Regions from separate parts of the Pseudoalteromonas sp. Z1A2 genome, predicted to be linked through region 2. Evidence: predicted binding sites of a transcription regulator. Region 2 holds the regulator's gene; the other holds the start of a gene.
What was found. Region 2 encodes FliA, which starts transcription of late flagellar genes. Its sites were predicted from a motif close to CTAAAGNTNNNNNNNNNNNNGCCGATA; they were not measured.
Positions count from the first base shown of each region.

Region 1: a site for FliA is predicted at 2,464-2,490, ahead of GQR47_RS06480 (VC2046/SO_2500 family protein). Genes of this name have one in related genera too.

Region 1 is NZ_WTKX01000006.1:46,887-53,223, forward strand. It holds gene GQR47_RS06460 (MHYT domain-containing protein) at 1-1,011, opposite strand, end outside; gene GQR47_RS06465 (SprT family zinc-dependent metalloprotease) at 1,328-2,026, shown strand; tRNA gene GQR47_RS06470 (tRNA-Tyr) at 2,194-2,278, opposite strand; tRNA gene GQR47_RS06475 (tRNA-Tyr) at 2,328-2,412, opposite strand; gene GQR47_RS06480 (VC2046/SO_2500 family protein) at 2,525-3,052, shown strand; gene GQR47_RS06485 (DUF6172 family protein) at 3,232-3,534, shown strand; gene GQR47_RS06490 (diguanylate cyclase) at 3,728-4,645, shown strand; gene GQR47_RS06495 (YchJ family protein) at 4,720-5,199, opposite strand; gene GQR47_RS06500 (SulA-like leucine-rich domain-containing protein) at 5,238-5,672, opposite strand; gene GQR47_RS06505 (SEL1-like repeat protein) at 5,971-6,337, opposite strand, start outside.
Region 2 is NZ_WTKX01000003.1:40,580-46,916, forward strand. It holds gene GQR47_RS03080 (chemotaxis protein CheA) at 1-727, opposite strand, end outside; gene GQR47_RS03085 (protein phosphatase CheZ) at 743-1,516, opposite strand; gene cheY (chemotaxis response regulator CheY) at 1,534-1,917, opposite strand; gene GQR47_RS03095 (RNA polymerase sigma factor FliA) at 1,958-2,668, opposite strand; gene GQR47_RS03100 (MinD/ParA family protein) at 2,695-3,555, opposite strand; gene flhF (flagellar biosynthesis protein FlhF) at 3,548-5,029, opposite strand; gene flhA (flagellar biosynthesis protein FlhA) at 5,051-6,337, opposite strand, start outside.

The DNA of each region.
Region 1 (6,337 bases), on a different contig from region 2:
ATTGTGAGCGTTTAAGAGGTATTCGTCGTGGTGCTTGGCAATGTTATCGTCCATCAGCATTTTTACGTTTTTGCCTTGAACTTGGTTTTCTTGCCAGCCAAAAATTTTACTTGCAGCTTCATTAAAACTTAAAATAATACCAGTATGGTCAATGGTAACAATGCCATCTATAGCGGTGCCTAAAATAGCATTTAGACGGGATTCTTTTGCCGACTTCTCCTCAAGTAGCATGCGATAGCGAACCATACCATTTATTACACCAACCACGCTTGTAATCGCGATAGTTGCTGTGGCGACTGCAATGGCGATAAAAGTTAGTCCTGCGGTTGCATTAGCGTCATCATAGATTAGTGGCGATGTAGCTACAAAACGTGTAGCGGCCATACCCATGTAGTGCATACCAGCAACAGCACACCCTAAAATAACAGCGCTAATTGAGTTATTTTGAAGAGGTGATAAAGAGGGTAAAAAACGCTCAAGATTAAAGCGACTGTAAAGGGCTATAAAGGAGAGGGCTACAGCAACAATGATTGATAACGCAAAAATCAATGGATCATATCTAAGTAAAGGAGCAAGATCCATTGCAGCCATGCCGCTATAATGCATAGTGCCAATGCCGGCTCCTAGTAACACAGAGCAAATCGACAATACTTTTAGATTCCCTTTACTATTTACTAGCATTGATACAGCGTACTGACATGCTATAAATGCTGGTATAAAAGAAAGGAGAGTGATTGTTGGATCATAATCAATATTAGTACACAGTGAAAAGGCAAGCATACCAATAAAGTGCATACTCCAAATACCAGCCGAAAAAACAGTAGCAGCGGTCACATTTGCTAAACGTTGGTAGCTGGGAAATTGAGTTGCTTTTGCGAGATCTATAAGTCGAATGGTGAAAAAGGCTGCAAAAATAGCAATTAGCAATGACATTGAAACTAATAGAGGATCGTAAACGCCATTAATGATTAAGCTAGGATCTTGGTCTGTGATAAAAAAAGCTGATAACATAATGGCTCAAAATATAATCTTTATTTATCAAGTTTAATCTAATTAATTAATAAATAAACCGTTAATTCAATGAAGTGAATAAAATAACGAATTTATTACTTTTCGTTTTCTTTTATTTATCAGGGATTAGTTTTTTAGTTGGTGTTTTTTATTCTAATGTATTGCCTTTAACGGGGCTAAGTTCGATTTATATGGTCATATTTAAGTTTCTATCGAGCAACCTTAAGAAAACTAATGAATTGGCTTAACTAAGCGAAAAGTACACTTTATTTGGTTTTATTAATTGCTGGTGAATTTTCTCGTAGCAATATCATTAATGAGTATGAAAGTGTTTGAATATCAGTTAAAGAAAAGTATAAAACGTAAAACGGTTGCCATTAAAGTACATAACAAGAAGGTGACTGTATATGCCCCTCAGTTTGTTAGTAATAAACACATTCAAGAATGGCTTTTTGATAAGCAGGTGTGGGTAAATGATCAATTAACTAAACAGCACAATATTGCTGATAGCAGACAGAACCCGCTCAAAGACAAACAAATTTTAATTTTTGATAGCATTGTAAATATAGAATTTAAGCAAGGTAATAAGTCCGAAGTAATAAGCTGTAACGACAGCTTGCTTATTACGCACTCTTCACGCGTTAAAAATACTTCGCAAAAATATCAGCAACTTCTTGAAGAATATTTAAAAGAGCAACTAACTGCATATATAGAAATGCGTTTAGCGTACTTCTGCGCACAAATGGGTGAAGAATTACCTACGAGTCTAAAAGTAGCTATTTATAAGCGTAAGTGGGGAAGTTGTAATAGTAAGCGAGAGCTAACATTTAATTTGCATTTAATTGGAGCGCCTTATCATGCTATTGATTATGTGATTGTCCACGAGTTAGCGCATTTACGTCACTTAAACCACAGTAAAGCTTTTTGGCAACACGTTGAGCGTTTTTTTCCTAATTATAAAGCATCATCAACATGGCTAAAGAAAAATAGCATGAGTTTACAATGGGTATTTTGAAGTTAACCTGAATATAGGAATATAGGAATATAGGAATATAGGAATATAGGAATATAGGAATATAGGAATATAGGAATATAGGAATATAGGAATATAGGAATATAGGAATATAGGAATATAGGAATATAGGAATATAGGAATATAGGAATATAGGAATAGTAGAGAAGTGGTGGAGGGAGCTGGATTCGAACCAGCGAAGGCTGAGCCGTCAGATTTACAGTCTGATCCCTTTGGCCGCTCGGGAACCCCTCCACACTAATTTTATTGCATTTGGCCCCACTTAACTTAGCGGTAAGAAAAGTGGTGGAGGGAGCTGGATTCGAACCAGCGAAGGCTGAGCCGTCAGATTTACAGTCTGATCCCTTTGGCCGCTCGGGAACCCCTCCAATGCAACGGCGCTGATAATAGCAAATTGCGTATTTAAGTAAAGAAAAAAGCTAAAGAAAATTGAAATAAAGCCGATAAATATCTATCAGTTACCACAATCGACTAAAGACTATGCAAATAGATGATTTGTTAATCACAGAGAGTCAGTTAAACAGTAGGCTCAATAATAGTGTGCATGAAAATCGCCGTGGCGAATTTTCTCTATTATTAGCGATGCTGTCACATGACGCACTTGACTTTAGCCAATTTCATTTACCAAAAACTGAAATAGATAATTTAGTTATAGAAGAAGAGGCATTAAGAAAGCAATTAGGCGCAGGTCCAAAGCAACTTTTAGCCCCTGATGAATACAATATGTTGGTTGGACAGTTTAATGCATCATTAATATCTCAAGAAGGAGAGCGCTGCGGTATGACAAGTATTAAGTTAAGACAGTGCTTAAAGCCTGAACCACTTGCGATTAGAAATGATGATAAGCATATTCCACTTAATATAATAGATAACTGTGAGCTTGCTGTCAGAAGAAGAATTAAAAGCGAACAAACACAACTTGCTAATCCTCCTATAGATGCAGCTGCTTTTTACGACAGCCTTAATAATGATGCAATACATCAACCACTTCAGCTTATTGCGGTGTGATATATGATTGTAATAATCATCAGTTAATATATGCTTTATAACGGGTCTGCTTTATATATTTGCTAATAATTGATTTAATGAAAAAAAAGCATCCAAAAATTAAATGCAATTGCTATAATGGCGTCAAATGGTATGACATGAAATGCCATTATCATTAAACCAAGGTAATTAGGAACGTAATGAAGAAAACATTCACGCTAAATCACGAGAAAATCAAATACCCTCGTATGGTTGATGCTGCAAAGCACGAAGTGAAAAAATATTTGAAAAGAGAGCGTAATAAAACGCTACCTGAAGATGCTGACTATTGGGCATTTGACTGTAAGTTTGGTAACACAGCTGAAGATGCGCAAGTTGTGCACGTTGCTGAATTAAGTAACCAAATTGGCGAAATTGAAAAGCAAGGTTTGACCTCTTTCTACGTAGAGATTTTAGCTCGACCTGCTCAACGTCAGCAATTAGATTTAGATGATGACGAATAATACTTAACTAAATTAAGTATTCAAAGTTATAAAATGAGCCCAAGTGGCTCATTTTTTGTTTTTATGCAATAAAGATTTACTAAAAAGCATTTTTATTAGTAACCAATAAGTAGAACCCCTGTTAATTAACATTTGCATAACAAAATGTGATGCTATAGGCTGTTTTTAATTAAAAAAACAAAACATTTTTACTATGCCAATAAATTACTCTGACCATCAATTAAAACTAAGTTTAAAGAATTCTAAAGTACTTATAGTTGACGATCAGTTATTAAGCTTAATCGTATTGAAAAAAATATTATCTGAGCATTTTAATGTGACAACAGCTGGAAGTGGTGAAGAAGCAATTGAAATTTGTAATGTAAATGTACCCGATATAGTCCTACTCGATATTAGTATGGGTGGAATGAGTGGTATTGATACATGTTTAAAATTAAAAAATAATACTGAAACACAGGATATCCCAGTTATTTTTGTTACATCCTTTGAAAACGAAGAAGAAGAGTGTTGGGAAGCCGGAGCTGTTGATTTTATTAAAAAGCCGATTATAAAAGAAACACTATTTAGAAGGGTTCGTGCCCATATAACGTTAAAATTACAACACGACTTACTCAATCAAAAAGTATTTTTAGATGATTTAACTAAAGTATTCAATCGCCGTTATTTTGATGCACATTTTTCTAAAATGGAACGAAGCGCCTTACGAGAAAAAGTTGACTATGCATTATTACTCATCGATATAGATTATTTTAAGCAATACAATGATATCTATGGTCATGTGCAGGGGGATACGGTGTTAAACCTAGTAGCACAAACTATTACTAATAGTTTGCAAAGGCCAACCGATTTTGTTGCGCGTTATGGCGGCGAAGAGTTTGTAGTTGTTCTACCGCATACAAGCACTGAAGGTGCAATTTGTGTTGCTGATAAAATTAAACAGAATGTGGCCGATTTAGAAATATTACACAAATATTCAGAATATGATTTTGTGACTATTAGTATTGGCGGTGCAACCCTACAACCATACGTAAATAACAAAAACACGTTGCAGATCGCAGATGAAAAAATGTATGAGTCTAAAATGCAAGGGCGTAACAAAGTGTGTTTTTAAGTTTAATTAGCTAATAAATCACTCTGCCACTTAAAAACACCTTTTAGGTGATAAATATTAAATAAGATTATTTATTACATGCTATGACATTTTTTGTACTTTTTATTGCTACCGCATGGGCAGTTATCATTTCTGCCTACTTTAATATCTTCAACAGGATATATAGTGCCATCTAAATAACGCCATTGAGTGTTTTCTTTAATAAACTGCGACTTTTCGTGAAGCTCACAAAATAAGTTTTGATAAAAATATTGGGCTTTAAATTCTACAGTTCCAGTATCGCCATCATGGCTTGAGTCAATTAAATCAAGATTTATAAATCGACAGCTGTTAGCAAAATCATTGATTTCTTTAACCGGGTTTTCAGCTTGTTTTTCTTTTGCGTAGGTTTGATAAACATATTTTGCATTTTTAATAACATAAGCACTGAATCGTGAGCGCATAAGTTGTTCAGGAGTGTCAGCTTGCTTTACAGATAAGTGAAGCGGCTCGCAGCAATCGGCATAATTGTGCCCACTGCTGCAAAAACATAATGTGGTATTGAGTGAAGTCATAATAATAATACAGAATCTAAAACATTAGTTTAACAAGCTTATTGAGCGAGTGGTATCTCTGTTGTTTGAGCGTTTTTAGTAAAACAGTATAGTTTTGTATTCGTTTTACTTAAATCGAACGATAGATTTGTAAGTAGTTGGTTATTAACTATATCGGTCCAGGTAATTACCGCTGCAAAGTTTCCATTATGTAACGCAGAATTTAATACATACTCTAAATTTACTAGGTGCTTCTGTCTAATAACAAGTAATTTGCTTGTATCAATAGAGCATGAGTCAAGTAAAGCTTTGCTCGGTACATGATCTGGCGCAATTAGTAACGTCCATGCATTAGAGCTATTGTATTGGTGTAATACTTTTAAAAGCTCAAAGGTCGCTGAAATTTCATCTTCAATTTGGATCAAATTTACGCAATCGCTTTGCTCGTCTTGTTGGTAACTTTTAACTGTTCTTACGGTAATAGGCTGTAACATAATTTCACTCACTGGGTTTTTATACAGTATTCCTATACAGTAGTTTATACAGTGCTTTCGTGCAAGCATTTTATGCTATTTATTTGTACAGTTATTCAGCCTTTGATCATTGTTTTTTATTTTTAAATCTATAATTATTTATTAATCAACTTGTTATAGGCTTGTTTTTGAGGGGGTATTTCAAAAATAAATTTTTGAGTAATGTTTTAATTTGTGGGTTTTATACTGTGTAGGAGTATCTTTGTAACTATATACAGTATTTTTCAACACTGTATACAGTACTTATAACTTAGTTGGTTTATGTGTCTTCACTCGTGCGAGGGATCATATGAGAAAACTGGAGTTGGTGAATTTGTTCGTACAAACTTGCTGCATAACATTGAGCATCTTTAAATCGCTTAGTTTCGATATGTTTGCGTATATCTGTAACCGCTGCAGTGGCAGGTGCGTATCCTTGGCTACTCGCTAAGCTCAACCACGCTACAGCATGAAATACACTTTGTGGCACGCCTTCACCTTTTACAAAAAATAAACCTAAATAAAACTGGGCTCTATGGTTTCCTGCCATTGCAGCAAGGCGCATCCATTTTACAGCCAATGGAGCTTGATTATTTTTTAAATAATATAGGGCTTTATTAATAGTACTTTGCTCATCTTTTTTATTA
Region 2 (6,337 bases):
CAGGTTTGCTCGTAACTTCACCAAAACTGCCAACACCATGTAACTCGTCTAATAAGCTGTCAAATTCATCATCAGTAATATCACCACTAAAATCACTACTACTTGCTACTGGTTTTTCAACTGCAGGACCTTGTCCTTTACCGTGCAGCTCATCAAGTAAGCTTTCAAATTCGTCTTCAGTGATTTCATCTATTTCAGCATCGCTAACCGAAGGCGCTCCGCTAAATAGTTCATCAAATGCAAACGGATCTTCATCATCAGCTACCGGTGTATCCACCACTTCATTATGAGGTTGTTCAACCTCTGTTTGTGAAGAGGCTTCAGTGGCTTCGGCCTCTGTTGGAGGTAGACCTAAGATATGAAGAGTATGAAGTAATTCAGGATCTGCAGGTTCAGGCTTGTCTCTGTTTTGGATAGTCGCAAACATCTCATTAATGGTGTCTAGTGCTTGTAAAATAACATCCATTAACTCTGAGTTGACTGTTCGCACGCCTTGACGTAGTAAATCAAATACGTTTTCAGCACCGTGACAAGCATCAACAAGTTCTGTCATAGCTAAAAAGCCTGCACCACCTTTTACAGTGTGAAAACCTCTAAATATAGCGTTTAGTAACTCGGTATCTTCTGGATTATTTTCCAGCTCAACTAACTGTTCAGATAAAAGCTCTAGGATTTCTCCAGCCTCTACAAGAAAGTCTTGTAAAATATCTTCATCGACTTCAAACATGCAGTTACTCTCCTCTTAGAAGCCCAAACTTGATAAAAGATCATCAACTTCATCTTGATCAGATACAACATCATTACGCGATTCTTTATCAATAATAGGGCCTTCAGGACCTGCTAAAGTTTGTGTGGCAACTGGTTCTTTTATTTTTTGTTGTTCTACTTTATTCGCGGTGCTGTTAGTGTCGTCTTGTTCAGCAAACGCAGTTAAAAGATGAAGTAAACTTTCTTCTACTTCCCTAACAAGTTCGATAACACGGCGAATAACTTGACCTGTTAAGTCTTGATAGTCTTGAGCCATTAATACATTTGTCATTAAGTTTTGAAGCTCATCAGTCTTATGATGAGAGTTGTTCATAAACTTATCGATGCTATGGCAAAGTTGCTTAAACTCACCAAGCTCAATCTCGCGGCTCATTAAACGATCCCATGTCGGTTTGATATGAGATATTTCGTCCGCTAACTGTTGGGCTATAGGTAAACTGGCCTCCACTGCATCCATTGTTTTATTAGCCGCATTTTCTGTCATTTCTATAACATAATTAAGCCGCTTTTTAGCATCTGGAATCGCATCTGTCGTTATATCAGTTAAGCGAGTATCAAGCTCAAAACTTTTAAGGGCTTCGTGCAGTTGACGAGTCAACTTTCCAACTTCAGCAAATAATTCAGACTGCTCTTTAGATGCAGCCTCTAAAATCAACTGATTTGCTTTGTCTTGCTCATCATTTTCTAAAAAAACAACGAGCTGACGAGCTTGTTCTAACGTTATTTGAGGCGCAGCTGGTGCTGGCATAAGCCTCTCCCCCATCATTAGCCTAAGCGTTCAAATACTTTTTCTAATTTAGTTTTTAATGTTCCAGCCGTAAATGGCTTAACAATATAACCATTAACACCAGCTTGCGCTGCAGCTATTATTTGTTCTTTTTTAGCCTCTGCCGTTACCATTAATACAGGGATATGTTTTAACTTATCGTCTGCACGTATTGCTCTTAAAAGATCAATACCCTGCATTCCAGGCATATTCCAATCCGTAACTACAAAATCAAACACTTGATTTTGCAACATAGGCAAAGCTGTAGACCCATCATCAGCTTCTTGAACGTTAGTGAAACCTAAGTCACGTAACAGGTTTTTTATAATGCGTCTCATCGTTGAAAAATCATCAACTACAAGAATTTTCATGTTTTTATCCAAAACATCCCCCAGTGAGGTATTAACCTTTGTTTACTTACTACTAATTTATCCAGTCATTGATTTTAGCTTTAAGCTTAATCATCGCCTGACCATGTATCTGACTTACACGCGATTCACTTACATCGAGTATATGTCCTATTTCTTTTAAATTCATTTCATCGTTGTAGTACAAAGAAAGCACCATTGCATCACGCTCTGGTAATGACTTAATTGCACTTAGCAAAGACTCATTAAACCTATCATTTTTAACATTATTAAAAGGTTTATCTTGTGCTAAATCTTGGCCTACAGGAGTAATAACATCCTCATCTACACCAAGGTCTTCAATGCCTAATATTTTGCTCGTATTCGCATCATTTAAAATATGATGGTACTCATTGAGCGAAATTTCAAGTTTTTCAGCAACTTCTATGTCCGTTGGTTCGCGGTTCAGACTACTTTCGAGCTCAGTAATTGCTTCTGCAACTTGCCTGTTTTTACGGTGAACTGAACGAGGAGCCCAATCACCACGGCGCATTTCATCAAGCATAGCACCGCGAATACGAATACCTGCAAAAGTTTCAAAGCTTGCGCCTTTTGTTGCATCAAAGTTTTTCGAAGCTTCTATTAAGCCTATCATTCCTGATTGAATTAAATCATCAAGTTGAACGCTAGGTGGTAATCGAGCAATTAGATGACATGCCACTTTTTTAACAAGTGATGCATGCTTCTCAACAATCACATTTAAATTTTGTGTTGATTGATATCCCATAGCTCTATTCACCAGTGTTGTCATAATTAACCGTTTACTAGTTTCTCAATGAAAAACTCTAAATGCCCAGATGGTTGGTTGGGTATTGGCCATTTAACTGCTTTTGTTGCCAGCGTTTTAAACGCAAGAGCGGCTGGCGAATTTGGAAAGAGCTCTACTATTACTTTTTGACGACGTGTTGCTTTGCGCATATTTTCATCATAAGGAACCGTTGCTACTAGCTCCATTGATACATCTAAAAAGCGGTCGGTAACTTTAGATAGCTTTGCAAACAATTCAGTGCCTTCACGCATACTGCGCACCATATTGGCAACAATTTTAAATTTATAAACGCCGTGCTCACGACTTAATACTTTAATAAGTGCGTAAGCGTCGGTGATTGATGTCGGCTCATCGCATACAACAACCATTACATCTTGCGCTGCACGCGAGAAGCTCAGTACCATGTCTGAAATACCAGCAGCTGTATCTACAATTAAAATATCAAATTCGGTATTCAATTCGCTAAACGCACGAATTAGCCCAGCATGCTCAGATGGTGATAATTCAACCATACTTTGCGAACCCGATGTAGCGGGTACAATTTTAATTCCTGCAGGGCCTTCAACTAAAATTTCATCAAGCTCACATTCACCAGACAAGACATGTGACAAGTTACGCTCTACACGTAAACCAAGCATCACATCACAGTTTGCTAAACCCAAGTCAGCATCCAGCACTAATACTCGATTACCTTGCTGCCCAAGTGCAATAGCTGTATTTAGAGAAACATTTGTTTTCCCTACTCCACCTTTACCACCGGTTACAGCGATAACTTTTACGCCGTTGTTATTGTTTTGACTCATTTTGCGCAGGCCGCTTGCTTGATCTAATACTGTGTTAATCATACATCCCTACTGTGCTTGGCGCCACTGATTGGTGCCTTGAATGTTGTTCTTTTGTTCTTTTTAAATATAATTGCTCAGCCTTTTTAACTAGTTTCTCAGCATTTGCAACACGAATATCCTCTGGTACTCGTTGACCATTAGTAAGATACCCTATTGGAAGGCGATTTTGAATCGCAATACTAATAATCTCACCCAAACTTAATGATTCGTCTAACTTAGTGAAAATACAGCCACTTAACTGTACTTTTTTAAAGTGACGTACAGTTTCTTGCAATACATTAATTTGTGCTGTCGCGCTAAGTACTAAGTAGCTGCGAATATCTACACGTTGGTTACGCATTAACGTGTTTAATTGCTCAGTTAAACGTAAATCTCGCTGGCTCATACCTGCTGTGTCAATTAATACTAGACGTTTATTTCGTAAATGATATAAAACTTCAGCTAATTCATTAGCATCTTTAACTTGCTTAACACCACAACCAATAATACGACCATATGTTGCAAGTTGTTCATAAGCACCAATTCTGTATGTATCAGTGGTTATTAACGCCACTTTATCGGCACCATATTTTTGTGCGCCTAGAGCTGCAAGCTTAGCAACAGTCGTTGTTTTACCCACACCAGTTGGACCCACTAACGCATATACACCACCTTGGCGAAGTATTTCATTATTGGTTGTTTGCATTTGATCTTCGACCATAGTTAACAATGCTTTCCAACCTTGCTTACGAGACACATCATCAGGTACAAAACATGCCATTTGCTGTGCTACTTCTTTATCGATACCCATACCGACTAAACGGTCAACCATACAAGCGCGTGTTGGATCGCGACGCGCCATATCTTGCTGCATCAAGCCTGATACTTGGTGCTCAAGTAATTGACGAATTGCGTTCATTTCTTCACGCATTGTTGTCATTTCTTCGCTTTCATTATTAGGTGCTTGTTGGCGAGTGGTTACGGGGCTATCTAAATCATCAAAGTCGCGGTCTAAATCATCAAAACCTAAGCTATCCGCTTGAGTTTGTGGACGAACTGGCGCAGCAGCTTCAGGAGCAAACATATTTTTAGTACGCTGCCCCATATCTGGTTCTTGATAGTTATCAGTAGTATCAATACCCGATTGTGAAAACATTGATGCAAGCTCAGGAGAACGAGGACGCGGTGATTGACGCTCTAATAATGCTTGTAGGCTGTCAGCAACTTTTGCTTGAGGCTCAGGCTTGGCACGCTGTGGCTCTGGTTTTACAAAATTATGCATGCTTTGTTGTGGCGCCTGAGTACGCGGCTCTGCAGGGCGTTGTGGTTGCGCTGCTACTTTAGGGGCTGCTTTGTCATAATCAACTGCCGCTACAATTTCTACACCGTTAGCCAGTTTTTTATTTGACATAATAACCGCATCAACACCTAACTCATCTTTAACTTCTTTAAGTGCTGTGCGCATATCTTTAGCAAAAAAACGTTTAATTTTCATGATTCAACCCCTGTTAAAATCTTATTGTTGGCCTACCGAGCTTACAATTTTGATCTGTCTTTCGTCTGGTACCTCTTGATAAGACATCACTCTCAATCCTGGAATGGTGTACTTAACAAAACGAGATAACACAGTGCGTAACATTCCTGACGTTAGCAATATAGAAGGTTCGCCGGCCATTTCTTGATTTTGATGCGCTTGTGTCAATGACACTTGAAGTCGCTCTGCAAGTCCTGGCTCAATACCGGCACCTTCATCGCCTGCATTTTGTAATGACTGATGCAACATTTGTTCCAACTCAGGCGCCAAGGTTATGACAGGGATTTCTGATGACATGCCCACCGCATCTTGAACAATTAATCTACGCAGTGAAATACGCACTGCAGCCGTTAATACATCAGGGTCTTGACTACGTGGGCCATACTCAACAAGGGTTTGAACAATTGAGCGCATATCGCGAATAGCCACGCCTTCATTTAATAAATTTTGTAGTACTTTTACAATAGCAGTTAATGGCAATACATCAGGTACTAGTCCTTCCACTAAGCGAGGATGGCTTTTAGCAAGCATATCAAGTAGGTTTTGAACTTCTTCATGCCCTAGTAATAACGCTGCACTGTTAGTTAATAACTGGCTAATATGAGTGGCAACTACCGTGGCTGAATCTACAACGGTATAACCTAGTGATTGTGCTTCATCTTTTTGATCAGGCTTGATCCATACGGCATCAAGGCCAAACGCAGGATCTTTTGTTTCAACCCCTTTAATTGGACCAAATACTTGTCCTGGGTTAATCGCTAGCTCGTCGCCATGCTTAAGCTCGCTTTCACCGGTTGAAACCCCCATTAGTGTTATTCTGTAAGCGTTAGGGTCAAGCTCTAAGTTGTCGCGTATATGTACCGGCGGCACTAAAAAACCAAGCTCTTGAGAAAGCTTTTTACGCACCCCCTTAATACGATTAAGTAGCTCACCACCTTGTGATTGGTCCACTAACGGAATTAATCTATAACCGACTTCTAAGCCAATTACATCAACCTGCTGAACGTCATCCCAGCCTAGTTCTTTTTGTTCTTGTTTATTAGCAACACCCGTTGCAACGCTTCCGCCATTAGCGGCCTCTTCAGCTTCTGCCGCAGCAGCTTTTAATTTACTTTGCTGTGTGTAGTAAGCTAAGTAACCCAGTAACGCACCTAAACTTAAAAAAGCAATATGCGGCATACCAGGCACTAAGCCCATGATGATCAAAATACCAGATGCAATAAAGAGTGACTTTTCGTTGCCTAGTTGTTTCTTAAATTGGTCCCCCAT